DNA from 2 places in the Streptococcus sp. ELY_90 genome. Region 1 is predicted to be linked to the other one. Evidence: predicted binding sites of a transcription regulator. Region 1 holds the regulator's gene; the other holds the start of a gene.

Region 1 (12,354 bases):
TTAGACATAGTTAAGATACCAAGAACGTTGAAATAGTCCGGCGGACTGTTTCAATCAGGAGATGGAGAAAACAGTGCTTTCTTCTTCTAGTGACTGATAATAACGTTCAATTCCTTTCTTTTTTCCTCTTAATATTTTTTTCGTTTTGATATTTTTCTTAGGTGGCGGGGACGCCAGCAAACCTTTGGTTTCATGGCTAAATTTTGAGCCAGAAGTCTCAAAATTTCCCTGTCAGATAACAAGTATTGTTATCTGACTTTCGCCACGGCAAAAAATATCGTTTTTGAGCAAGCCTATGGCTTGCTTCTTTATATATTATTCATAGTTTACCGTCATTTCGGACAAGGTTATTTTTTTATTTATTAATTCGCTGTTGCTATTAAACCGTTACGACGTGAGTTAGCAAAATCGATGTTATTTTGCTAACGAACTAGTAAGTAGTCTAGGCAATCCGCCATAGCGGCTGCCATTTGATGATGAACTGCTTTAACAGCCGACATCATTGGCTAGTTACGACGCGAGATAGCAAAATCGATATTATTTTGCTAACGAGCTAGTAAGTAGTCTAGGCAATCCGCCATAGCGGTTGCCGTATAATGATGAGGCATTTTAATGCCCATCATTATTGACTAGTTATATACCACCACCATTGCTGGGCGGAGCAGGCGCTCGTGCAATTTGTAGCCTTTTTGAAGAACTTGTGCAATGCTGTCTGCCGGATGATCTTCATCTGCATCAAGCGTCTGCACTGCCATATGAAGATTAGGGTCAAAGTTTTCCAGTTCAACTTCTTCAACACCCTCTTCTTTAAGCGCTTGAACAAGACTTTCCTGAACCATTTCGAGTCCTTTTTTGACATCATCTGTCAGGCCTTCTACAGCCAAGGCTCTCTCCAGATTATCCAGACTCGGCAAGATTTTCTTCGCTAAATCCTGCGAGCGGTACTTCTGTAAGCTTTGGCGCTCTTCATTGGCACGGCGCTGAACATTTTGCATTTCAGCATGAGCACGCAGGTATTTATTTTCAAAATCTTCTGCTCGCTCAAGAGCTTCCTGCAGTTCTTTGTTTTCAGGAGTTTCTTCAGCTGCTTCCTCTACAGTTTCCGTTTCTTCCTGCTCTTTGGCAGCCTGCGCTTCTTCCTTGATTTCTTCTTTAGTCTCTTTTTCCGACAAGGTAGCACCTCTTTTCTTTGTGTTTTTATGAAACAAATTTCTTCTTAAACCGGTAAGGGTCTGAAAATCTTATCAGCTCAGTGAACTTCATAGTGATTGCTGTTGAGATAGCGGTAAAAATCACCAAGCTTAATCGCCAAGATGCGGCTGATAATCGTAAGCAGACTAACCGTTCGCCGATAATCCAAGTCTACCGGACCAATCACCGTCAAAATGCCAAATCCTCTGTAAGGGATAAGAAATTTCTGACTGATGACCGTAAGCTCTGATAAACTCTTTTCACGGCTTTCAGCAATCTGAACACGATAGGCTTCATCTTCTGGGATACTCTCGCGAATCGCCATAGCAGCAGACTGCGGATTATCCAAAAATTGGTAGGTATCAAGCCCTGCAAATTCCAGTGTTTTAATCTTGCCGGCAATGAAAACCTTCTCTTGAAAGATTTGCTTGAAAATATGATCAAATAAATCCAAAACATTATCTGTCCGCGGAAAATACTTTTGAATAATCTGCGGCAGTTCTGTTCGCAAACGGTAATGAATATCCAGCACCGTTTGATTCAAGAGACGTTCCCGAACAATTCTCACAACAGTGAGCAAGTCACTGTCCAAAAAGTTTTTGGGAATGGCAAACTGAACGGTTATGGGGCTGGCCTCATCTAACGTTAACACCGCCAAAGCGTCGTGACTGCTAAGCTTAACAATATCAAAGGCAGTCAAACACTGCCTCTTTGGCTCCACATCCATAATCAATGATGTATAGCCTGTCAGCTCCGCCAAAACATCGCTGGCTTTTTGCAAAAGGTCATCTAAGCGAAAGACCTCAAAGTCAAAAGCCTTGATAACTTGGTAGGCATCCTGTTCATCCAGATTATCCGGATTTAAAGAATGTTCTACAAAGTAGCGAAAACCTTCTTGGCTGGGCAGACGCCCGCTGGAGGTATGTGCTTTTTCCAAGAGCCCCAGTTTTTCCAAAGCGGCCATATCATTTCTGATCGTTGCACTGCTTGAAGCAATTGAATCTTGGAGCGTTTTAGAACCAATGGGCTCATGCGTCTTAGTAAAAATCTCAACAATCAAATTGAGAATATCTTTTTGACGTTGGGTAATCATCTAAGCTGACCTCCAATCTCTGCTCAATAAAATTAGCACTCTAAGCAACCGACTGCTAACTTCATGATTCCATTATACTCCATTCACAATTTCTGTCAAGGAAAAAACATCATTTTTTAGCACTCTTTTTCTACGAGTGCTAAAACACTGCCCAGGAGCTGATTTGTTTTTGGGGCAGGCCAAAAATCAAGCAAAGACCCCGCATCTTATTGCCCAAGCGCCTCCCTTTTATTCTTGATCAGCAGCCGCCGTCCTTTAAGGAGTCTTTCCCTAGGGATTGAACTTAAGTATTTATTAGCGATGAGCGCAGTAAAAAACCGGGCTGTCCGTATACGTGCTGCCCACACATTCGGACGACTCCCGGTTTTATCGGTCGTAATCTGTTAGGTTGTTTTCTTCTATTATAGTAATCAATTCATCAGCATAGTTGGGATCGCTGTTGAACCCTGCAGCCTGCAGAGCTCTGGCAACCGTTTTGTAACCGCTGGAAGTCGTCATTGTTGTATAGAGGGCCTTATCCCATATCTTGTCCTGACGCAGGAGTGCCAGATAATCATACAAAGAATCTTCCCAAGACTTATAAACCAGATAGCGGTTGGTCACCTGATGCCAACGGCCGTTTTTGTACTCACGGCTTTTCAGGCGGACACCTCTTTGACCGGCTCCGGCTTTAATGCTGAAAAGGTTGTGATACTTACTGGCCAGCAAAGTCCGGCCGAAATTGCTGTCCAAAGCTGCCTGACCGATAATGACCGAGCTTCTCACTCCATAGGTTTTAGACAATTTCTGAGCTGTCGGAGCAATTTCTCTGATAAATTCTCTATGGCTATAAGCACTGGCAGTCTCCTTTTGAGCACTCGCCAATCCTCCGCTGCCTAAAATCGGCAGGAAAACAGCCAGAAAAAGAAACGACATCACTGCCACAAAAAACTTAAATTTGAGTCTTGCTCTCACCGCCTATTTCTCCTTTAACTTTTCTAAATATTCTTCTAAGGTCAGCTTATGCTTGGCCATGTATTTAGCAGACTTCACACCGACATAGCGATAATGCCAGTCTTCATAGCCAATGCCTGTCGCACTCTTTTTGTCCTTAGGAAAGCGCAGGACAAACCCATATTCAGGCGCAAGTTGGGCAACCTTGGCAACAACATCTGGGTCACTTTCATTCAGGCTGTCAACGGTACTCATATCAACTGCCAAGCCTGTTTGATGCTCACTGGCTCCCGGCGGCTGCGAATAGGTCTGAACCTCTTTTTCGGCCTCTTCCTGACTCAGAGCAGAATTATTTGCTTGTTCCTGAGCCACATAATTGTTATAAAGCTCTTCTTGATAGGCAACACTGCGGTAGCCTGATATCAGGTGTTCCCCGGCGTCAACTTTTTGAGCAGCTGCCAGAAAGCCGCGGGTTTTTTCTGCAATACGAGAATCCACTGAAACACCGTTAATATCTGCTAAATCCGGATTCATTTCAGCTGTTATATGGTCTCGGTTAACCAAAACCAGCTCCCAGTCATCCGGCGAAACATCTGGCAAATCTGCTGCTTGACGGCTCGAGGGGCTTTTTTGAGCAGTCTGCTCTGTTTTATGCTTTGCTGCCTCTTGGTGAGGCTTTTGCTGGTCTTTATGCAAGAAAAGATAAATCCCGAAAACAAAAAGCACAATAATTCCGATTTGCAATAAAACAGTCAGTAAATTAAATTTCTTTCTCATTAGCTTTTTTTAAAATTTCTCTTCCTTGGTGACGATAAGCCATGTCTGCAATGGTTTCAATTGAAAATTTTTGATTCTCATAAGAAACAACTGTCACACTGCCATTATCAATAGCCGTTTTTTCTTGCTCATGATCAACCAGCCACACGAAAGTTCCGATAGTCAAACCGTGGCTGACAACAATAGCATTGCCGCCGCCTGATTTTTCAATAGACTGAGCAATGGCTTCAAAACCGCCGTAAATACGATTTTCAATAACATCCCAAGGTTCGGCCCAGTTGGCTGTATCTACTTCGACAAGACTGGCTGCCAGCTCAGGATAAGTGACCTCTGCAAAAGTCTTTCCCGTATTAAAAGCAGCTGTCCGCGGCAGGACTCCCTGAAACAAATCCCCGTCATAGCCGCCGTCAAGACTGCCGAAGCACCACTCCCGGATGCGTTTATCACGTGTATAAGGCAGATTTTCATTGCCCATCTCGCGAAGAATAATTTCCATAGTCTGCATGGTTCTGCCGCTGTCACTGGAGAAAGCAGCCTTAAAAGGGATCTTAGCTTCTCTCAGACCGATGCCCAGTTCTCGTATGCCTTCTTCACCAAATGTTGTCAGAGGGGTGTCACTCCAACCTTGGGCACGTCCAATTGTATTAAACATTGTTTTCCCATGTCTAGCTATATAGAGTTTTGTCTTTGCCATTTTTACCCTCCTAATCTAGCCTATATTATATCATTAAATGAAAACACTTGCAAAAAACTTGCAAGTGCTCTCTTAATTTTTAAAACTGTGTATCGGCGCAGGAATCTGCCCGCCTCTAGCAATAAAATCGGCTGATGAATTTTTATTAACTGACATGACCGGAGCAGCACCCAGCAGGCCGCCGAATTCAATCATGTCCCCCTCTTTGCCTTTAGGGATAATGCGGACGGCTGTTGTTTTTTGATTGATAACACCAATCGCTGCTTCGTCGGCAATCATAGCGGCAATCGTTGTATCCGGAGTATCGGCTGGAATGGCAATCATATCCAGGCCGACCGAACAAATCGCTGTCATCGCTTCTAATTTTTCAAGATTGAGCGAACCGTTTTGCACTGCGGCAATCATGCCTTCGTCTTCCGAAACCGGAATAAAAGCTCCCGACAGACCGCCAACTTGATTACAGGCCATGACACCGCCCTTTTTAACTTGGTCATTGAGAAGAGCCAGCGCTGCCGTTGTTCCGTGAGTTCCGACCGTCTCCAGTCCCATTTCTTCCAGAACACGGGCAACCGAATCACCGACCGCCGGAGTCGGAGCCAGCGACAGATCAACAATGCCAAATTTGACACCGAGGCGCTCACTGGCCAATGTTCCCACTAACTGTCCGATACGGGTAATTTTAAAGGCAGTCTTTTTAACCGTTTCAGCGACAACGTCAAAACTTTGACCGCGGACTTTCTCCAGAGCACGCTTAACAACTCCGGGACCCGACACCCCGACATTAATGACAACATCAGCTTCACCCACACCGTGAAAGGCACCTGCCATAAAAGGATTGTCTTCAACAGCATTAGCAAAGACAACTAACTTAGCCGGCCCCATTTCAGAAGCTGCAGACGTTTCTTTGATAATCCGCCCCATATCACCAACCGCAGTCATATTGATTCCGGATTTGGTTGAGCCGATATTGACAGAAGAGCAGACAAAATCAGTTTCCGCCAAGGCCCGCGGGATGGAGTTGATGAGAATTTCATCGCCTTTTTGATACCCCTTTTGGACCAAGGCTGAAAAGCCGCCGATAAAGTTCACGCCAATATCTTTAGCTGCACGGTCAAGCGCCTTTGCCAAAGGAACATAATCATCAGCATCTGTCGCTGCCCCGATGATGGAAATCGGTGTCACAGAAATACGTTTATTAACGATGGGAATCCCCAGTTCTGCCGAGATGTCATCGCCAACTTCGACCAGTTTGCCGGCTTTAGCTACAATTTTATGATAAATCTTTTCAGCCGCCTTGTTGATATCCGAATCAATACAGTCGAGCAGCGAAATTCCCATCGTAATAGTACGGACGTCAAAATTCTGCTCCTCAATCATAGCGATTGTTTCAGTAACCTGTTTAATATCCATTACTTCAAGCTCCCGTCTTATAAGTTATGCATGGCATCAAAAATAGCCGAGCTTTGAATATTGATCTTAACATTCAAGGTGTCACCCAGCTCTTCAAATTCACGTCTAAGCTGAGCAAAATCTTTTTTCTCATCAGCAGAAACAACTGTCATCATGGTAAAATAACCCTCTAAAACCGTCTGGGTAATGTCATCAATATTAAGCCCCAGCTCAGCAATCTTCGTTGCTACGCCTGCTACAATGCCGGTTGTGTCTTTCCCAACTACTGTAATAATTGCTTTCATAAAAGCCTCCAAAGTATGATATTTTATTTATTTTAGCATAAAAAAGATGGAAATTCTATATTAAAAAGCGTATAAATGTTCGGTTTTTCCTCTATTTTATCTTTATAAATCTAAAAAAGTTTGTATTGCCTGTTAAATTTCTAAACATTGACCGTGAAAAAGAATTATCCTAGCTTTTGCTTGCCTTTTAAGATCAAAGGTGATAAACTGTAATTAGTTTATAAACTAACGGGGAGAGAGCTTATGTTTTCAGGCAAAAGATTGAGAAAAAGAAGAGAAGAACTTGGGCTTTCACAAGCACAGATGGCTGAACAGCTGGAAATTTCCCGGCCGTCTTATTTTAATTGGGAAGCAGATAAAACTCGCCCCAATCAAAAGAATTTAGCCAAACTGGCTCAGCTGCTGAGGGTTGAACCAACTTATTTTTCAGCCCAATATGATATCGTCCGGATTTACAGCCAGCTAAAGGCGGACAATCAGGAAAAAACACTGAACTACTCACAAGATTTACTGAAGCAGCAAAACAAGGCGGTGAAAACAATGGAAAACAGGCTTTACAGCTACAAGGTTTACGAGAAACTATCTGCAGGTACCGGCTACTCTTATTTTGGAGACGGCAATTTTGATACGGTCTTTTACGATGAGGAAATCGACCATGATTTTGCGGCTTGGATTTTCGGAGATTCGATGGAACCTATTTTTCTTAATGGTGAGGTGGCTCTTGTCAAGCAGACAGGATTCGACTATGATGGTGCCATTTATGCCGTAGATTGGAATGGTCAAACCTATATCAAAAAAGTCTATCGCGAGGAAAAGGGTCTGCGCTTGGTCTCTCTCAATAAAAAATACGCCGATAAATTTGCTCCTTACGAGGACAATCCGCGCATCATCGGACTGATTGTCGGCAACTTTATGCCTCTTGAAGCTTAAAATTGCCATCAAAAAGCGTTAGGGCATCTGCAATCTTTATTTGCAAACAGCCCTGCCGCAAAAACAAGCCCAAGAACTACCACTCTTTGTTTTTATCACGTCGAACAGATGCTGTTTAAAATCAGCAAGAAAAAGCAACAGTTTTTGTTTTAAAATCAAAAAACGGGGCAAAACCGATAATCTTAAAAAGAATCGGTTCTGCCTCGTTTTTTAGTTATTTGGACACTCTAACAGCTGTAAAAATCAGCCTACGCTTTCTTTTCAACGTAAATCTGGGCAGCAACAGCTGATGTAATCTGCAGCTGTCTGCCATCTTTTTCAATTGTATAGGCACCGGCAAAGTCATCATACTCTAAGAGCGTCAATTCATCACCAATCTTTAAAGCGTGCTGCTCCATATATTTCAGCAGCTGAAAATTATCCTGAACACGTTTTAAGATGTAAGATCCTTTCTTAGCTGTTCCCTTTAGGGTTGTATGGTATTTCTCAACCAGAGGTTCTCCCTGCTGCGGGATAGTGCCTCCATGCGGGCAGACCTTGGGATAATTAAGTAGCTTATCCAAACGTTCGATGAAAATATCAGAGACCGTATGTTCCAGTACCTCAGCTTCTTCATGAATTTCATCTGCTGTATAGCCCAGATGATTCATCAAGAAAACCTCAATTAAGCGATGTTTGCGGTAGAGGGCCGATGTCAAAGCCATCCCCTCTTTGGTCAGATGATAGCCTGCTTGTTTATCTTTAAGAATCAGACCTTCCTGCAGAAGCTTTTTGACCATTTCTGAAACTGCCGGAGCAGAGACTGACATCTTAGCTGCAATCTGTTTATTGCTGATTTTTTCCCCGTGCTCGCCGAGCTCATAGATAATTTTAAGATAGTCTTCTTTGTTAGGTGTCATAGTTTATCCTCTTCTTTGTCAAACTCATTATATCAAAATGTTAACAAAAAGTGGATAAAAGTTTTCAGTCTAAGCCCTTGCTTTAGCACGGACGCCCGCAGTGACTAAGTCTACTGAGACAGGCCGGCAGTGATTTTATCTAAATTCCATTTCATCATGGCATAGTAGCTGTCTCCCGCCTGTCCTTTTTTAGCAATGGAGTCTGTAAAGATCTTAGCCGCAATCGGAAGGCCTGTGTCCTTAGCGACAGCTTTCATCGGACGTGCATCAACACTGCTTTCCACAAAAAGTGCCGGAACTTGTTTTTCCCGCAAAATCTCAACCAAATTTTTGATTTGATCCGGTGTTCCTTCTTCTTCCGTATTGATCTCCCAAATATAGGCCGATGGGATATCATAAGCTTGCGAAAAATACTTAAAGCAGCCTTCACTGGTGACAATCATTTTCTTTTCAGCCGGAATGCTGTCCATTTTTTCTTTTGCTTGCTGATGGAGTCTTTCCAGCTTCGCCCGATAGACATTGAAATTTTTCTCATAGTAGGCTTTATGTTTAGGATCTTTTTCCGAAAGATGTTTCATAATATTACGGGCATAGATAATGCCGTTTTGCAGATTAAGCCAGGCATGAGGATCTTCCTTGCCTTTTCCTTTGTCTCCATTAAGGTAGATAACTTTTACACCGTCACTGACTGCAAAATAATCTTTGCCAGGTTTTTTACCCGCATTTTTAACGAGCTTGGGAAACCAAGCCTGACCGCCATTTTCAAGATTAATGCCGTTGTAAAAAATCACATCGGCCCGTGATGTTTTTTTGACATCCTCTGCCAGGGGTTCGTATTCGTGCGGGTCACGGCCAACAGGAACAATACTGTGCAAAGCAATCTTATTGCTGCCAATGTTTTCAGCCATGTCCGCAATAATGGAGTTTGCAGCGACCACATTCAGTTTTTTATCCCTTGTCTGTTGCTCAGAACAGGCAGGTAAAACCACCAAAGGCAAGCAGACAAGCAGCAGCAAGACGAACTTTTTCATATCAATCCTCCTTCATGTGTTTTCAAATGGGGCTCTTCTCATTTTTCCTCTGTAAAAACTTCTGCTTAGGCGCAAAGATAAAGGAAATTAAGAACATCAATGCTGAGGTCAAAACAATACTTGATCCGGCAGCGACATTAAAACTATACCCGATAAACAGGCCTAAGACTGATGACAGAGCCCCTAAAGCTGATGATAAAAAGATCATAGACTTCAGACTGTTGGCATAGAGATAGGCTGTTGCTGCAGGGGTAATGAGCAAGGCAACAATCAAGACAGTTCCCACACTTTGCATGGCTGTCACTGATACTAAAGTCAGCAGAACCATCAGCAGGTAATGATAATAAGTGACGGGTACCCCCATGGATTTAGCCAAAGTAGGGTCAAAAGAGGTCAGCAAAAGCGGTCTGAAAAATAAGGCCAGCACCAGAAGAACAAGCAATGAAATCCCTAAGGTAATCCATTTATCTGTGTCCTCTACAGCTAGGATATTGCCAAACAAAATGTGAAACAAATCGGTCGAACTGTTAGCAAAGCCAATCAAAATAACGCCCAAAGCCAAAAAAGAACTAAAAGTAATTCCGATAGCCATATCCCCTTTTATAATACTGTTTTCTCGGATAAATGTAATAAGCAGGGAAGCGAAAAGGCCAAAAACAATGGCTCCGATAAAAAAATTGATCCCCAAAATATAAGACAGGGCTACTCCCGGCAAAACAGCGTGAGAAATGGCATCTCCCATAAGGGACATTCCGCGAAGGATAATAAAACAGCCGATTGCCCCTGCGACAATACCAATAACCACTGCCGTCAGCAAGGCATTTTGCAAAAAATGGAACTGCTCTAGGCCTGTTAAAAATTCTAAAATCATCTAAACACCCCGGTCACTAATATTGAAGAACCGTAGGTTCTGCTTAAATTTTCCTGTGTAAAAACATCCTTGGCAGGACCAAAGGCAATCACTTTTCGATTTAAAAGCAGGACCTGATCAAAATAAGTTTCAGCCTTACTCAGGTCATGATGAATAACTAAAATCGTCTTTCCCTTTGCTCTAAGCGCCTGTAAGACCTGCATAATCATCTCCTCACTGACAGTATCGATGCCTGCAAAAGGCTCATCCAAGAAAATATAATCTGCCTCTTGAACCAAGCAGCGGGCAATAAGCATGCGCTGAAACTGACCGCCCGAAAGCTGACTGATAGGGCGTTCTGCATAATCCTCCAGATTAACTTGAGCAAGTGCTTCCTGAACACGAAGCCAGTCTTGTTTTTTCAGCCTCGAAAAGAAGCCAAGCCCGGAAAACAAGCCTAGAGCAACACACTCTTTTACCCGAATTGGAAAATTCGGATCAACAGCAGCTTTTTGTTCCACATATGATACCCTCTCCAACATCTGACTCAGCCGTTTCCCGTCAATAAAACTCTCCCCTTGATGAGCCACCATTCCTAGAATGCCTTTAAACAGGGTTGATTTTCCGGCACCATTAGGCCCGATAATCCCTGTAATAGCAGAAGGTGCAAATTCCAAAGAAATATTATCCAAAACAAGCTGACTGTGATAAGCAACACTCAAATTTTTTATTTCCAGCATCTCAGGCTCCTTTCTATAAATAATATAGCTTAATATAAAAATTAAGTCAAGTTAATTTTTATATTAAACAAACTTTCTTTGCGCTAGAATTGCAGAGTACTAATCTGCAGAAAATAAAAACCAAGACTGCAAAATGATTAGATAAATCACTTTTACTGTCTTGGTTTTTGACAAATCATATAAAATTAAATTGCGAATCGTTGAACGTCCTGTGCCGGTATTAAGGTTTCTTTTTTTAAAACTTTAACGGACAGCCTTATACAAAGACTGACCGGCAGCTAAGCTCATTAATCCTTATTAGCTTACCGGCTCGGCACGCTGCCCAGGTACTGGCACCAAGTCTTTCTCGCGCCATTTTCTAAAAGACTGACGGCGATTTTTTCTGCGCTTTCCTTAGTCGCTGCCAAAGCAATCAGACAGCCGCCGCGGCCGCCGCCGGTTAATTTGGCGCCTAAAGCACCTGCCTGCCTTGCCACCTGACTCAAACGATCAAGCTTGGGATTAGACACTGTCAACGACGCTAAAAGCTGCTGCGCCTCGTTCATAACCTCACCTAATTCCCGAATCTGATTATTAAGAAGGGCTTCTTTTGCCAATCTGGACAGCTCACCCAATTCTCTGATAGACAGCTCAGCATCCAGCCGGCTTTTCCCCTCATGCAAGAGCTCCTTAACGGCTTGAATGGCTTTTAAGGTCTGTCCTGTCTGCCCGGTATCAGCAACAACCAAATAGGCATCCAGGTCAATTGTCAGCTGCTCAATCGGCTGATCCTTGACAAAAAAGACTGGAGCTCTGCCGCTGGTTGTGACTGTATCAATTCCGGAAGGATTCCCATGCGCAATTTTCTCTGAGGACTGAACAATCTCCCACAATTCCTTGTCGCTTAAGTCCTTGCCATAAAAATCAAAGAGACTTCTGGCAATAGCAACAGCGACCGCTGCGCTGGAGCCCATACCGCGTTCAGCAGGAATGGTAGAGCGGATATCTATGTGCACAGGCGGATCTTGCGGCGCCCCGATTCGGTAAAGCGAAAAGCGAATGGCATGCTTGAGACTTTCGAGAATTTCAGGCATTTTATGCACCAGACCGTCATAAAAATCACAAGTGACTGTCAAAGCTTCGCCTTCTCCTTTTACTTCTGCCACTGTTTCCACTGCAGAAAAGGGCAGGGCAATCGCCGGCTCTCCGTAAACAACTGCATGTTCTCCCATTAGAATAATTTTCCCGGATGCTTTTCCTAAAGCAACCTTCTTTTCAATGATAATATTTCTTTTTTCTTTTAATTGAGGACTAGTCATACTTTTTATTATATCACTTTTCTTAAGGCTCCTCGGCTTAAAAACTATTTTTTCTTCAGGTTGATATCCTGTCTGATTTTGGCGCGGAAAAGAGAGAATCTTTTAAAATCTAAAGAGCACCGCCATTAGTGGCAATAATTTTTTTCATCCACGCATAAGATTTTTTAGGACTGCGCTTAAGGCTTCCTCGGCCTTTATCATCCATATCTACATAGATAAAACCG
Region 2 (12,354 bases), on a different contig from region 1:
ATTTTTCCATCTTTTACTCCTCACAAATACTGACTGACCAATTGATTTTTACCATCTGAGCTTCTTTTTTCAGCACTGGAAAGAAAAGCAGATAAACCTATTGAGTCTGCAAACAGATATCAAGACAGCGCTGTTCTTTTCATCTGTTCTCGCATTATACTTTTTTTCTTTTTTTAAATTATAACAAAATGATAACAAAACAATCAAAATCAACTGTTTTTTAAAGCAAATATCTTAACTGTCTCTTATGGAAGGCTCACTTACAAACGGCCGGACAGGTATTTGCTCCGGCTTCCCCCTTTCGCAGTAAAAGAGCTTGGGCTGTTTTAATCTCATAAATTAACGATCTTACAAGGCAGTCAAATCCTCTCTCGATCAATATCAATAAAACAAACAAAGCCGCAAAATCAATAAGATTCTGCAGCTCAATTTTTTATTTCATTTTAAATTACATCATACCGCCCATCATGCCCGGATCCATGGCTGGAGCAGAAGCAGGAGCTTCCGGTGCCGGATGATCAGCAACAACTGCTTCTGTGGTCAAAATGAGACTTGCCACTGAAGCGGCATTTTGCAGAGCTGAACGCGTCACTTTAACCGGATCAATGATACCTTCTTTGATCATATCAACCCACTCGCCGTTAGCGGCATTAAAGCCTGTTCCTACAGGGCTGTTCTTCAATTTGTCAATAACAACTGAACCTTCGTAGCCGGCATTTTTAGCGATTTGACGTACCGGTTCTTCCAAGGCGCGCAGGACAATGTTGCGGCCTGTTGCAGCATCGTCTTCCAAATCAAGAGCAGCAACTTTTTCAATCACATTGATTAGGGCTGTACCGCCTCCGGACACAATGCCTTCTTCAACAGCAGCGCGTGTTGCATTCAGAGCGTCTTCAATACGAAGTTTCATCTCTTTTAATTCTGTTTCAGTAGCTGCACCGACTTTAATGACAGCAACACCGCCTGATAATTTAGCTAAACGTTCTTGCAGTTTTTCACGGTCAAAATCTGACGTTGTTGTTTCAATTTGCGATTTAATCAGCGCAACACGGTTTTCAATCGCTTCTTTGCTGCCTGAACCTTCAACGATAACTGTTGAATCCTTATCAACTGTTATGCGGGCTGCTTGACCGAGAGCATCCATTGTCGCATTTTTAAGTTCGAGGCCGAGATCTTCAGTGATGACCGTACCGCCTGTCAGAATAGCAATATCTTCCAGCATAGCCTTACGGCGGTCACCGAATCCCGGAGCTTTGACAGCCACAACATTAAATGTACCGCGAATCTTATTCAGAACCAAGGTTGGAAGAGCTTCACCATCCACATCGTCAGCAATAATCAAAAGCGGACGGTTGGTTTTAAGCACTTCTTCAAGGAGAGGAAGAATATCTTGAATGTTTGAGATTTTCTTATCAGTAATTAAAATATAAGGATTTTCAAGATCGGCAACCATCTTTTCATTGTCAGTTACCATGTATTGAGACAGATAACCGCGGTCAAACTGCATACCTTCAACAACTTCAAGTTCTGTTTCCATACCGCGTGATTCTTCAATAGTGATAACACCGTCGTTGCCAACTTTTTCCATAGCTTCAGAGATGTATTCTCCGACTTTTTCAGAACGTGAAGAAACAGCTGCAACCTGAGCAATCGCTTCCTTGCCAGAAACAGGCTGAGCAATTGCTTGTAAACCTTCAACTGCTGTTGCAACCGCAGTTTCGATTCCCCGGCGGATACCGATTGGATTGGCACCGGCTGTTACGTTTTTGAGACCTTCACGAACAATCGCTTGTGTCAAAACAGTTGCCGTTGTCGTACCGTCACCGGCAATATCATTGGTTTTTGAAGCAACTTCTGAGACCAGCTTAGCTCCCATATTTTCAAAATGATCTTCTAATTCGATTTCTTTAGCAATGGTTACCCCATCGTTGGTAATCAAAGGAGAGCCAAATGACTTTTCAAGAACCACATTGCGCCCTTTAGGGCCAAGCGTTACCTTAACGGTATCTGCCAAAGTATCCACACCGCGTACCATTGCAGAACGGGCATCTGCTGAAAATTTAATATCTTTTGCCATAATCTAATCCTCTTTATCTAAATAATCTAAAATCTAATAATCACTTATTCTCATAAGACGCTTTTACTGTCAAAACGTTAAAAACACCATCATCAAGCATCTAAGTATATGTTACAGTCTTTCTGATTAGTCCTGAACGACAGCTAAAACATCTGCTTCACGAATAATCAGATAGTCTTTGTCACCATCTTTAACGGGCGTTCCAACATGATTTTCAAGCAGGACAGTATCACCCTGAGCTATGCTTGGAGCAACTAAGTCACCGCTCAATGTCCGAATACCTTCGCCAACAGCCACTACCGTTGCTTTTTGCGTTTTATCCTGACCAGCTCCGGCAAGAACAAAACCGCCGACTGTTTTTTCTTCTTCTTTCATTACTTGTACGACCACTCGGTCTCCTAAGGGTTTTAACATAACATACCTCCATAGAATTTTTTAGCACTCTATTTCATCGAGTGCTAATTACAATTATTATTTTATCACTTGGTCAGAAATAGTCAAGAAAAAAACTCTACCTTTCGGTAAAGTTTTTTTAGCTTATTTGGACTCGGAAAGTTTCAGCTTTTCCTCAAAATCATCAACAACCTTCTGAACATTGATCCGACCCTTATAAATACCGTAGCCGAAAACCAGCATGGCTAAGACACCCAGAACTGTCAGAACAATGCCGATAATAAGTCCAATCAGATTAGCTGAGAAGGAATAAATCAAAACGACTCCGATACTGGCAATGATAAACATAAGCGTAAACCAACGTCCCAGATTTTCAATCATGTGCTTTTGGTAAGCTATTTCTTTTTCATAGCCTTTGATAAATTCTTCTTTTGTCAGCATAATCTCTCCTTTTTAACTTAGTATTTCAATCCTGGATCGAAGAATCCTGTCAAGACACCAACAAGAGCAAGGACAACTAACAGCAGCATTACTTTGATTGGTGACATATTCTTCTTGGCCATCAGCCACCAGCAAAATACAGTGACTAAAGCTGTCAGCAATCCCGGATAAACGCCGTCCAGCTGATCTTGGAGCACCAAGAAAGCTTTGCCGGAAGAATTTTTCAATTCAAAGGCAGTCTTAATCGGTACCCAAGTTGCTGCTACCGCACCGACGACCATACCGCCGACTATAGCTACGGCTTTACGGATAGCTTGCCCTTGAGGGCCAACCAGCACTTCAACCGCCTTGTCACCCAGTTCATAACCTTTGAAGTAGGCAAAACGCATACCGAAGTAAGCCAAAAGGTTCCAGACAACGATATAAAAGATTGCACCGACCGGTGAACCACCCGTTGACAACCCAAGAGCAATCCCCAAAATAATCGGAATCAAAGTACCAACAACCAGGGAATCTCCGATACCGGCAACCGGTCCCATCAGACCGGCACGCAGACCGTTGATCGTTTCATCATCAACACCATCAGCACCGTTGGCACGCGCTTCTTCGAGACCTGCAGTAACACCGACAATCAGGGAACCCAATTGCGGTTCAGTGTTAAAGAAGGCTGTATAGGTTTGCATGGAGCGAGCCTTGTCGTCTTCATTGTCATAAAGTTCTTCTACGATTGGCAGCATAGAAGTCAAGTAACCGAAGGTCTGCATATGTTCTTGTGAGAAGCAGGTCAGGTTACCATAGTACCAATGATGGAAGGACTTAGTTAGGGTTTTCTTTGAAATTTTCTTTTGAGCCATCTTAAATATCCTCCTCATCGTCATCAAAGTCTAAGCCATCTGCACCAGCCACAGCTGTAGCTTTAGCGTTTTTAGCCATTTCCAATTCATAGAACAATACCGCAAAAATCAGGGAAATGACTGCACATGATACCAGGTTTAATCCCAGTGAAGCTGCTAAGGTAAATCCAACAAAGAATGGGACAAAGTCAACAGCTTTTTCAACAATTTGTTTCAAGAGGATGGCAATCCCTACACATGGAAGAAGAGAACCAACGGTAAAGAGGGTCTTCATTGGAATACCATCCATTGGAAGAGCTTCTTTCAAAGCTGTAACAGCGTCTGCTCCCAGTTTACACATAATCAAAGTTGGAATAAATGAGAAAACGATATGAGAAATCCAAGGGAATCCCCAGTCTACTGCGTACAGTTTTTTATAATCTCTCTTTTCAACAGCTCTCCAGCCGATATGCTGCCAAACCAGGTTCATAGTAGCGGTACCGTAGAAAAGCACGGTACCGATAGTTCCTACCAGAGTACCCATTGATTTTGCAAGGTTAGCTGCATCAGCTGAATCAGCTGAGAGCCCTTGTGAGTGAATGGCAACCATTGCCAAAGGAATACCAATATAAGATACGGCACGGACATCGGCTGATACCGTACCACCAGGTGTTACCAAAGCAATGTAAACCAGCTGCATGGCAACCCCGCAAACGATACCTGTCTTAACATCTCCAAGAACCAGGCCGCAGACCAAACCGCCGACTAAGGGACGGCCCAAAGTGTAGTTACCAATGGTTGTACCGCCCAGACCGGGCATTGAAGACAAACAGGCAAACAGACCAAGAATGGCTGCTTGTAACCAAGAAATTGTCATAATATTTCTCCTTTATTTAAGATACAAAGGGCGTGAAGAAAGCGAGAAGAAAATAGGAGCCTAACGCCATGCGCTTGCGCATTAGGCAGGCTATCTTTTTCTCGACGCTTTTAGCCCGTGTTCGATTATCAAGATACGGCAGAGGTTTGTTATCTAAGTGTTTCTCACTTGATAACAAACGCCAATCACCATAGTGAATTGACTGCCATAGTTTACGACACGAAGTCAGTAAGGCCGATAGGCAGACCGCTACAGCGGCTGCCGTAGTTTATTAGGTGCTTTAGCACCTGATAAACTTTCTGCCTTAATAACCAAATTTAGATTTGAAATCTGACCAATAACCGATTGAAACATCCGGCAAAAGCTGGAATTTCACCTTGTATCCGGCTTTTTCGATAGCTTCAATAGCATCTGCTTCTTCCTGAGTAATTGACTGGTTGTTACCGAGTTTAACAGCTCCCGGACGGTCGTTGGCAGGGCCGACGATAATTTCTTTAATATCTCCCGGAACAAAGCCTTGATCAACCAGAATTTCTTTCATGTCGATAGGGTTTTTAGTAATCAGGAAGTAGCGGCTGTCTGACTCTGCTACTTTTTGCGATTTTTGAGCAAAGGCTTCCTTGGTCCAAACAAAGGTTTTCTTGTCTGAAGCACCCTTATAGGCTTGGATCAGCACCTTATTTTTAGCTGCAGCATCATTAACAGCAATAAGTCCGTCACAAGGGTATTCTTTTGCCCAGCGTGTTACAGTTTGTCCGTGAATCATACGGTCATCAATTCTTACAAACGATACAGTCATTTTCTTCTCCTTTTCTAGATATCATCGTCATCATCGTCTTCGTCATCAGCAGTGACTTTGAATTCCTGCAAAGCACTCGTTGCTTCACCCAGAACAGTTGTTACAAAATCCTGACCCTCAAGAACATCTTTCATAACCACTGCATTGACTGCCATTGGCAGGTTCATTCCGCCTAAAATAACAGCATCATCCAGTTTGCCTAATTCCGCCAAAACATTGCAGGCTGTCGTCAAAGGACTGCCGCCGACAATATCAGCCAAAACGACTACTGAATCTTCTTCCTTGAGCTCTGCAAGAGCCTCTTTGAAAGACTGAGCAAAATCATCTACAGATTTGCCGTTTTCCAAACCGACAGCTATCACTTGGTCAACCTTATCCTCAGCAAACATGGCTAAAGAGGTTTTCAAGCCCTGCGCAAAGCCGCCGTGACTCACAAGTATTAGGTATTTCATGACTACCCCCTACCTTCTTTTAATTTCATTCTTATTTTATAATTTTTGAAAACGCTTTTGCAGTGTCATTTGTCATCTTTAACCACCTGACAAATGTCATCTGGGAAATGACATTTGTCAAATTTTGCCCATCTTTAAAAATAACAAGAACTGCCCGAGTGCCAAAATACAATTAATTTAGCGTAAAAGAATTATAACAGCAGCAAAAAACGAACAGCTGATCCTCGCAAAATTTGCTGTCGGCTGTTCGTTAGGCTGGCTGCTATCCTGCAAACGGTTTTTCACTTCAATTCATCTTCAATATCTTTTTGGATATCTGATAAATCGCTTTCAACGGTATCTTCCTCCAAAGACTTGGTGATAAGATAGCCCGCTTTTTCATAAATGGTATTGTAGGACTTAAACCTGGGGGTTGTTGTCGCTTTTTTCAGCATACTGTCAAGTGTGCTTACTGTCAGAGCCTTGGCACCAAAGCTGTCATTTTGCAGAAGATTTTTGCTTTCCTGACTGTTCATTACCGATTTTAAAACAGAGGCTCCTTGTGAGTCTTCAAACAGCTCCTGCTGAGTTTTCTTATCGGCACATAAAAGCTTCAGAAATTCCCAGGCCAGTTTAGAATGGGACGTTTTAGCAGACATGGCATACAAAGACGTACCGGATTGGGTCCTTGCCGTAGAAGATTGCCGAGAAGGCATTTCAACGCAGCTCCAAGAAAAGGACGAATATTTTGATACATGATAAGGATAAGGCTTGTAAGTCCGATACTGAGCCAAGGTCATGGGGAAAAAGGCTACCCTGCCTTCGTCGAAATCTTTCAGTGTTACACGGTAATTGCCATTTAGATTCTTTAACTTGGTAACTAGGGACAGGGCTGAGCGAACTTTTTTCGTGTTGAAATACGCTTCTGTTCCTGTACTGTTAAACAGTTTGATATTATAAGCCGCCAAAGCCTCCTCCCAGCCGTAGCCAAAACTGCCGTACTGGTCAATCACGCCGTCGCCGTCAGTATCCTTGGTGACTTTTTTACAAATATTGTAAAAATCTGCTACTGTCCAATTTGAAGCAGGCAGCTTTATCCCCTCTTTTTTTAATAAATCAATATTGATGCACATCATAACCGGATTGCTTTCAAAAGGAAGTGCAAACTGATTTTTGCCAAAGTGGCCGGCATTATAGGCCGAAGGATAAAACTGAGAGGTTTTCAGTTCTTTTTTAATGCGGCTGTCTAAATTTGCCAAAGCTCCTGTAGAGGCCAAAAGATTAAAGTCGTTCTCAGGAACCATGAAAACATCCGGCTGCTTTCCCTCAACAATCTTTCCGGACAGCCAGGAAGAATAATCTTCTTTTAAAATTCCGCTTTCATAGCGAACTTCGACACCTGGATGCTTCTTTTCAAAACGGCTGATCGCTTTATCTAAAAACTGGTATTCTTTACCGCTGGGAACATCCCAGCTGCTGCCGGCATAGACTCCTAAGCGCAAAATTTTCTTTTGCCTTGATTGAACGGCAAAAAAGCTCAGCACTGCTGTTAAAAGCACTAAACCGCCAATCACAAAAAATCTGTAACGCCGAATCCATTGTTTAATCATTATCATCTCCGAAATATCTGGTCGTAACACCTGTCTGCACTGCCCAAATGGCTAACTGCGTCCGATCACGCAGATTTAGCTTAGACAGAATGGTCGACAGATAATTGCGAATGGTTCCTTCCGATAGAAACAGCTTGGCCGCAATTTCTTTATTGGAGAGACCAAAACCAATTTGCTGGATAATTTTCCACTCCGCCTTGGAGATATTGTCAACGCTGCTTTCCTGCACCTGAATAGCCGAGTTTGACTGAGCCATCTGGGAAAACAGTTTGACAACTTTCGTTGCGACATCCGGATTAATCATAGCATTGCCCTTATTGACTGTCACAATGGCCTGATGCAGATCTTCCATCGAAATTCCCTTTAAAATATAGCCTGAAGCGCCGTACTGGAGGGCTTTAAAAATGAAATCATCATCGTCAAAAGTTGTCAGAATAATGATTTTTACATGAGGATAATTTTCTTTGACTTCCTTCGTGCACAGTACCCCGTCCATCTTTGGCATGCGGATATCCATCAGGATAATGTCAGGCTGCGTTTTTTTCAGGCTTTCTAAAACCTCAAAACCATCATCAACGGCACCGACAACTTCAATATCCTTATAAGATGACAGCACAATTTTCAGCGATTCTCGAATAAGTTCCTGATCGTCAGCAATAAGTACTTTAATCACTTTTCTTCTCCTTTTTTCTTGGGAATAATGACAGTGGTTTGAAAACCATCCTTACTTTCAAAGCTGGCGCGTCCGCCAATAATAGCCAGACGTTCTTGCATTTGTGTCAGCCCATACCCTGGCTTGATGTCCTTGCAGCCTACACCGTCGTCCTTGATTTTAATGATGTAGGAATCGGTATTCAGCATTTCAATCCTGACGTGGCGCGCATGCCCGTGACGCAAAGAATTGGTGATTGTTTCTTGGATAAGGCGGAAAATAATATCTTCTTTCGTGATGTCTAAATCCACATTATCCCAATTATAATCGAGACTGACCTGTAATTTGGACAAATTCTCATAATCAGCAATCATCTTCAAAAGGGCTTCCTTCAAACTTCCCTTTTCAAGCGCACCGGGTCTCATCTTTTCCAAGGACCGTCTGACATCCTGAATCCCCTCTCTGACAACATCAGAAACATTTTTCAGCTGGCTTTTGGCATGACTGGGATTCAGATCCACCAAAACGGTAACCGCATCAATTCCTGCCGAGATCCCTGTCAGAGCATGCCCCAGTGTATCATGAATTTCCCGGGCTATGCGTTTACGTTCTTTGTCCTCCGCAATTTTTTCAGCCAGTGAGACATAATCATTTAGTTCTGTATTAGCACGCGCAGCCATGCGCAGCTCTTCTTCAATCTTGTGATTCTCAGCGATGGAATACATAATATAGGTTACCAGTGACACGATAAAAATAATGATATTCAAAGAATAAAGAAAATTTTTAATAAAGAGAACAACCAAACGGCTGGTACTGGGGAAAAAGCTGATGTAAACGTCCAGCGAAGGAAGTTTCATAACTAGAGACAACAGGTCAAAATTCGATATCAGCAGCATGCCGAATCCCAGAAAAATAAAGAGCAGCCAATACTTTTGTTCCTTGACATTGTAAAAATTCGCATAGCTGTAAAAAACATCTGCAAAAACCAAAAGAAAGAGACCGTTGTAAGAAAACTGCAGTGAAATAAAGGTAAAGATAATCAGCATAACTTCCGCAGCAATCAGCCAGTCATTGATTTCTTCTTTTTTATTAAGGATGCTTTCACGATAAAACATGACTGCCAAAAACATGGCAAAAAAGAACATGGTCGAAAAAAAGATGCTGTCAGGTGCTGTCGGAACAACATCCAAATGATCCAAAAGGACATGGCTTAAGTTTTTAGCAACGATATATTTACTGGCAAAGAGATAAACAAAAGCATAGTAAACAACCGCAAGTAAATTGATAAAAATTAACGCCTGCTTGGCATATTGACTGTATTTTAAGTATTTATAGCTATTCATTACTGCCACCCTGTCAGATCAGCTTCTCCGATATTCTTTTTTGTCAGCAGCTGAACCGGAACAATAATCTCTTGGGGATAAGCCTGATTCTTTGAAAGTTTGGTACTTGCTTTGATAACTTCCTGCCCCATGGTATAAGGCGACTGAGCCACAGTCGCTTGCATTTCCGGTGCCGTAGCAAGCAAACTCTTCATATCAGGAGAACCATCAATACCGTAGATCTGTATGTCATCCAACTGCTCCCCCTTGATAGCAGCTAAAGCTCCAATAGCTGCTCGGTCATTAAGTGCCATCACCGTATCAAAGTCAAGGCCGTCCTGAATCAGCTTTTTAACCTTAGGCATGGCAATCTCAGTCTGTCCCAAGCTGTCAAGCCGTGATACAATTCGGTAAGCACTGTGCGTTTTGATAGTATCAAGGAAACCCTGAATTCTGCTTGTTGCAGACAGAGCATCTCTGTGCTCTAAAAGTAAAATATCCGCCTTCTTTTTCGTTTTCATCAGCTGCTCAGCACATAAGACCCCAGCTTTATAGTTATCTGAGACAATCGTCGTATTAACAGCCGAGCTGTCTTTAAACTGGCTGTCCACCGCTATGACTTTAATCCCCTCTTTTTTAGCCTTTTTAAGACTGGCAATCAGCTGGCTGCTGTTGCCGTCGACCGGATTAATGATGATGACATCAACTTTTTCCCTGATAAAAAAACGAACCTGCTCAACCTGCTTTTTAATACTGAGAGCCGGATCACGCGTGTAGAGCTGATCGTGGTGCTCATTAACACTCTTTTCAACTTCAGCATTCAGATACTTATAAAAATCATTATTCATAGTCATATAGGTAGCACCGATTTTTGTTTGCTGAGGAAAAACAGGTGCTTCTTTATAATGGAAAAATAAGACACAAACCACTGCTGTTACTAAAAGACAAGCCAAAAGTCTGGTGAGCTGCTTGTATTTCATATCTTCCCCCTGTCTTTAAAATCATCACAAAAATAATCTTATTCAGCAGATTAAAGCAAAAATTTTTTTGCAAAAAATCATTCTTTAACCATTTATACCGTCTTGTCTATTACTTTAGTTTAACACTTTACCTTAGCCATGGCAAACCCATCAGATGCCGTAAAAACAAGCTGCTTTTGACACCGGCCAAAACGCTCTGATCAGCTACCTTTCATAGACCGCCTGCTAATATCTGAATCATGATTATTCCTTCAATCAGTGGTTATGTTTATCTCTTTTTTCCTAAAGATTCAAAAGGAAGTAAAAATGATAGACCAAAAAAGCTCCCTCAGGATAAAAATCCTAAGAGAGCCGCAAATACATGATATTATCGCAAATCAGGCCATTTGTAAGTAAGCAGGGTAGTTCTGATAAAACCTCGAAAATAAGGCGTTTTCCCTATCGCCTGCCAGCAGCTGTACTGATTCATCTTTCCAGCAAGATTCATACCTTTAAAACGGCAGCTCCTCTTCTTCAAGAACCAAATCGGCCAAGTCATTTTCAGCATTGTTTTCACGCATGGCCCGCTGAGCTCGGCTTTCAAGCAGCTGAAAAGAATGTCCCAAGACCTCAGTCACAAAATGAGTGACGCCGTCTTTTTCATACCTTCGAGTGCGCAATTCGCCATCAAGTGACAGCAGGCTTCCCTTGCTGCTGTATGAGGCCAAGGTTTCAGCCGATTTTCCCCAAAAAACAGCCTGAATAAAATCCGCCTGCTTCTCACCATCCTGCCCTTTAAAACGACGGTTGACGGCCAAAGTTATGCGCGCAACGGTCTTGTCATTAGATGTTTTGACCGCTTCCGGTGTTGCTGTTAAACGGCCGATTAAGATAACTTTATTGTACATCATTTTTCCTCCTGCTTTCTTATTCGAAAAAAGTCAGAAAAAACGACAGTAGGTACAAAAATAATATACAGTCACTGACAGTGGCACCCAGCACATCTGCTTTTAGGATAAAATCTCTTATTATATTCGGCAGCAGTCAGGTGATGTTTTAATTTCTTAAATTCCATAACTCGTTGATGTCTGTCAGAACAATCAGTCACTCTAGATAAAAATAAGGAGTAAAGCACTTGTCAGCTCAACTCCTGAAACAATAATATCCGCGTTATCATCTGCTTTTTGTGTCTTACATTATCCTTGCCAATGTTTCTTAGCATCGAAAGCTTCCCCTACTGCCGCATTTGCGGCAAGCTCAATAATGCCGCGTTTTTGCGGGGCATTTGGCAAAGCAAGTTCCCGCGGAGAACACATCATGCCAAAACTCTTTTCACCTCTTAAACTTCCCGGAAAAATCAGACTGCCGTTTGGCATCATAGCTCCCGGCAAAGCCACAATCGTTTTTAAACCAAGAGCTGCGTTGGGAGCTCCGGCAACGATTTGAACAATTTTATCAGCTGCTATCTTGACTTGACAAATATTGAGATGGTCACTGTCCGGATGAGGAACCATTTCAACAATCTCGCCGACCACGAATTTAGGATCGGAATCATTTTCCAGACTTTCCCGAAAACCTTCTTTAGCCAATTCCGCATTTAAAACACCTACCTGTTCGTCTGTCAGCGCCAGCTGACCAACCCCTTCAAGAGCAATCAGGTCAGACACTTCAAAAATATTCCAGGCAACCGTTTCATTGCTTTCCTGCAAGAAGATACGGGCAATGTTCCCTTTCCGTTCAAAGGACAGTTTGCCGCCCTTGCTGTCTTTGACAATAACCATTAAAACGTCACCGACATACTGCTTATTATAAGTAAAAATCATTTCTATTCCTTTCAATTATTTCAATTTTTACATGAATTTTAAAGCTGGTCCCTAAGATTTATGAACCTTCAGTTCTGCCAAAAAAGCATTGACTTGAGCTTTTGTTTTGCGCTGTTTATTAACAAAACGGCCGATTT

Evidence for each region. The regulator HrcA, encoded in region 1, represses chaperone genes, less so after heat shock. The targets are predictions, from matches to a motif close to TTAGCACTCNNNNNNNNNGAGTGCTAA.
Region 2: a site for HrcA is predicted at 2,513-2,539, ahead of groES (co-chaperone GroES). Genes of this name have one in related genera too.

Annotation. Positions count from the first base shown of each region.
Region 1 covers NZ_JBZFUJ010000010.1:60,336-72,689, forward strand. Annotated here, with positions in the region: gene dnaK (molecular chaperone DnaK) at 1-8, opposite strand, end outside; gene grpE (nucleotide exchange factor GrpE) at 630-1,172, opposite strand; gene hrcA (heat-inducible transcriptional repressor HrcA) at 1,250-2,284, opposite strand; gene AC4HAF_RS07360 (glycoside hydrolase family 73 protein) at 2,651-3,238, opposite strand; gene AC4HAF_RS07365 (M15 family metallopeptidase) at 3,242-3,994, opposite strand; gene AC4HAF_RS07370 (histidine phosphatase family protein) at 3,978-4,688, opposite strand; gene AC4HAF_RS07375 (PFL family protein) at 4,761-6,098, opposite strand; gene AC4HAF_RS07380 (ACT domain-containing protein) at 6,116-6,382, opposite strand; gene AC4HAF_RS07385 (helix-turn-helix domain-containing protein) at 6,626-7,312, shown strand; gene AC4HAF_RS07390 (metal-dependent transcriptional regulator) at 7,561-8,211, opposite strand; gene AC4HAF_RS07395 (metal ABC transporter substrate-binding lipoprotein) at 8,322-9,242, opposite strand; gene AC4HAF_RS07400 (metal ABC transporter permease subunit) at 9,265-10,113, opposite strand; gene AC4HAF_RS07405 (metal ABC transporter ATP-binding protein) at 10,110-10,832, opposite strand; gene mvk (mevalonate kinase) at 11,135-12,130, opposite strand; gene AC4HAF_RS07415 (glycoside hydrolase family 1 protein) at 12,240-12,354, opposite strand, start outside.
Region 2 covers NZ_JBZFUJ010000005.1:112,919-125,272, forward strand. Annotated here, with positions in the region: gene AC4HAF_RS04675 (zinc ribbon domain-containing protein) at 1-10, opposite strand, end outside; gene groL (chaperonin GroEL) at 449-2,077, opposite strand; gene groES (co-chaperone GroES) at 2,204-2,491, opposite strand; gene AC4HAF_RS04690 (DUF202 domain-containing protein) at 2,615-2,911, opposite strand; gene AC4HAF_RS04695 (PTS system mannose/fructose/sorbose family transporter subunit IID) at 2,929-3,765, opposite strand; gene AC4HAF_RS04700 (PTS mannose/fructose/sorbose/N-acetylgalactosamine transporter subunit IIC) at 3,767-4,621, opposite strand; gene AC4HAF_RS04705 (PTS sugar transporter subunit IIB) at 4,926-5,420, opposite strand; gene AC4HAF_RS04710 (PTS sugar transporter subunit IIA) at 5,435-5,872, opposite strand; gene AC4HAF_RS04715 (ABC transporter substrate-binding protein) at 6,154-7,461, opposite strand; gene AC4HAF_RS04720 (response regulator) at 7,454-8,134, opposite strand; gene AC4HAF_RS04725 (ATP-binding protein) at 8,131-9,456, opposite strand; gene AC4HAF_RS04730 (sugar ABC transporter substrate-binding protein) at 9,456-10,415, opposite strand; gene AC4HAF_RS04735 (hypothetical protein) at 10,655-10,780, shown strand; gene AC4HAF_RS04740 (single-stranded DNA-binding protein) at 10,907-11,302, opposite strand; gene ytpR (YtpR family tRNA-binding protein) at 11,591-12,217, opposite strand; gene AC4HAF_RS04750 (thioredoxin family protein) at 12,269-12,354, opposite strand, start outside.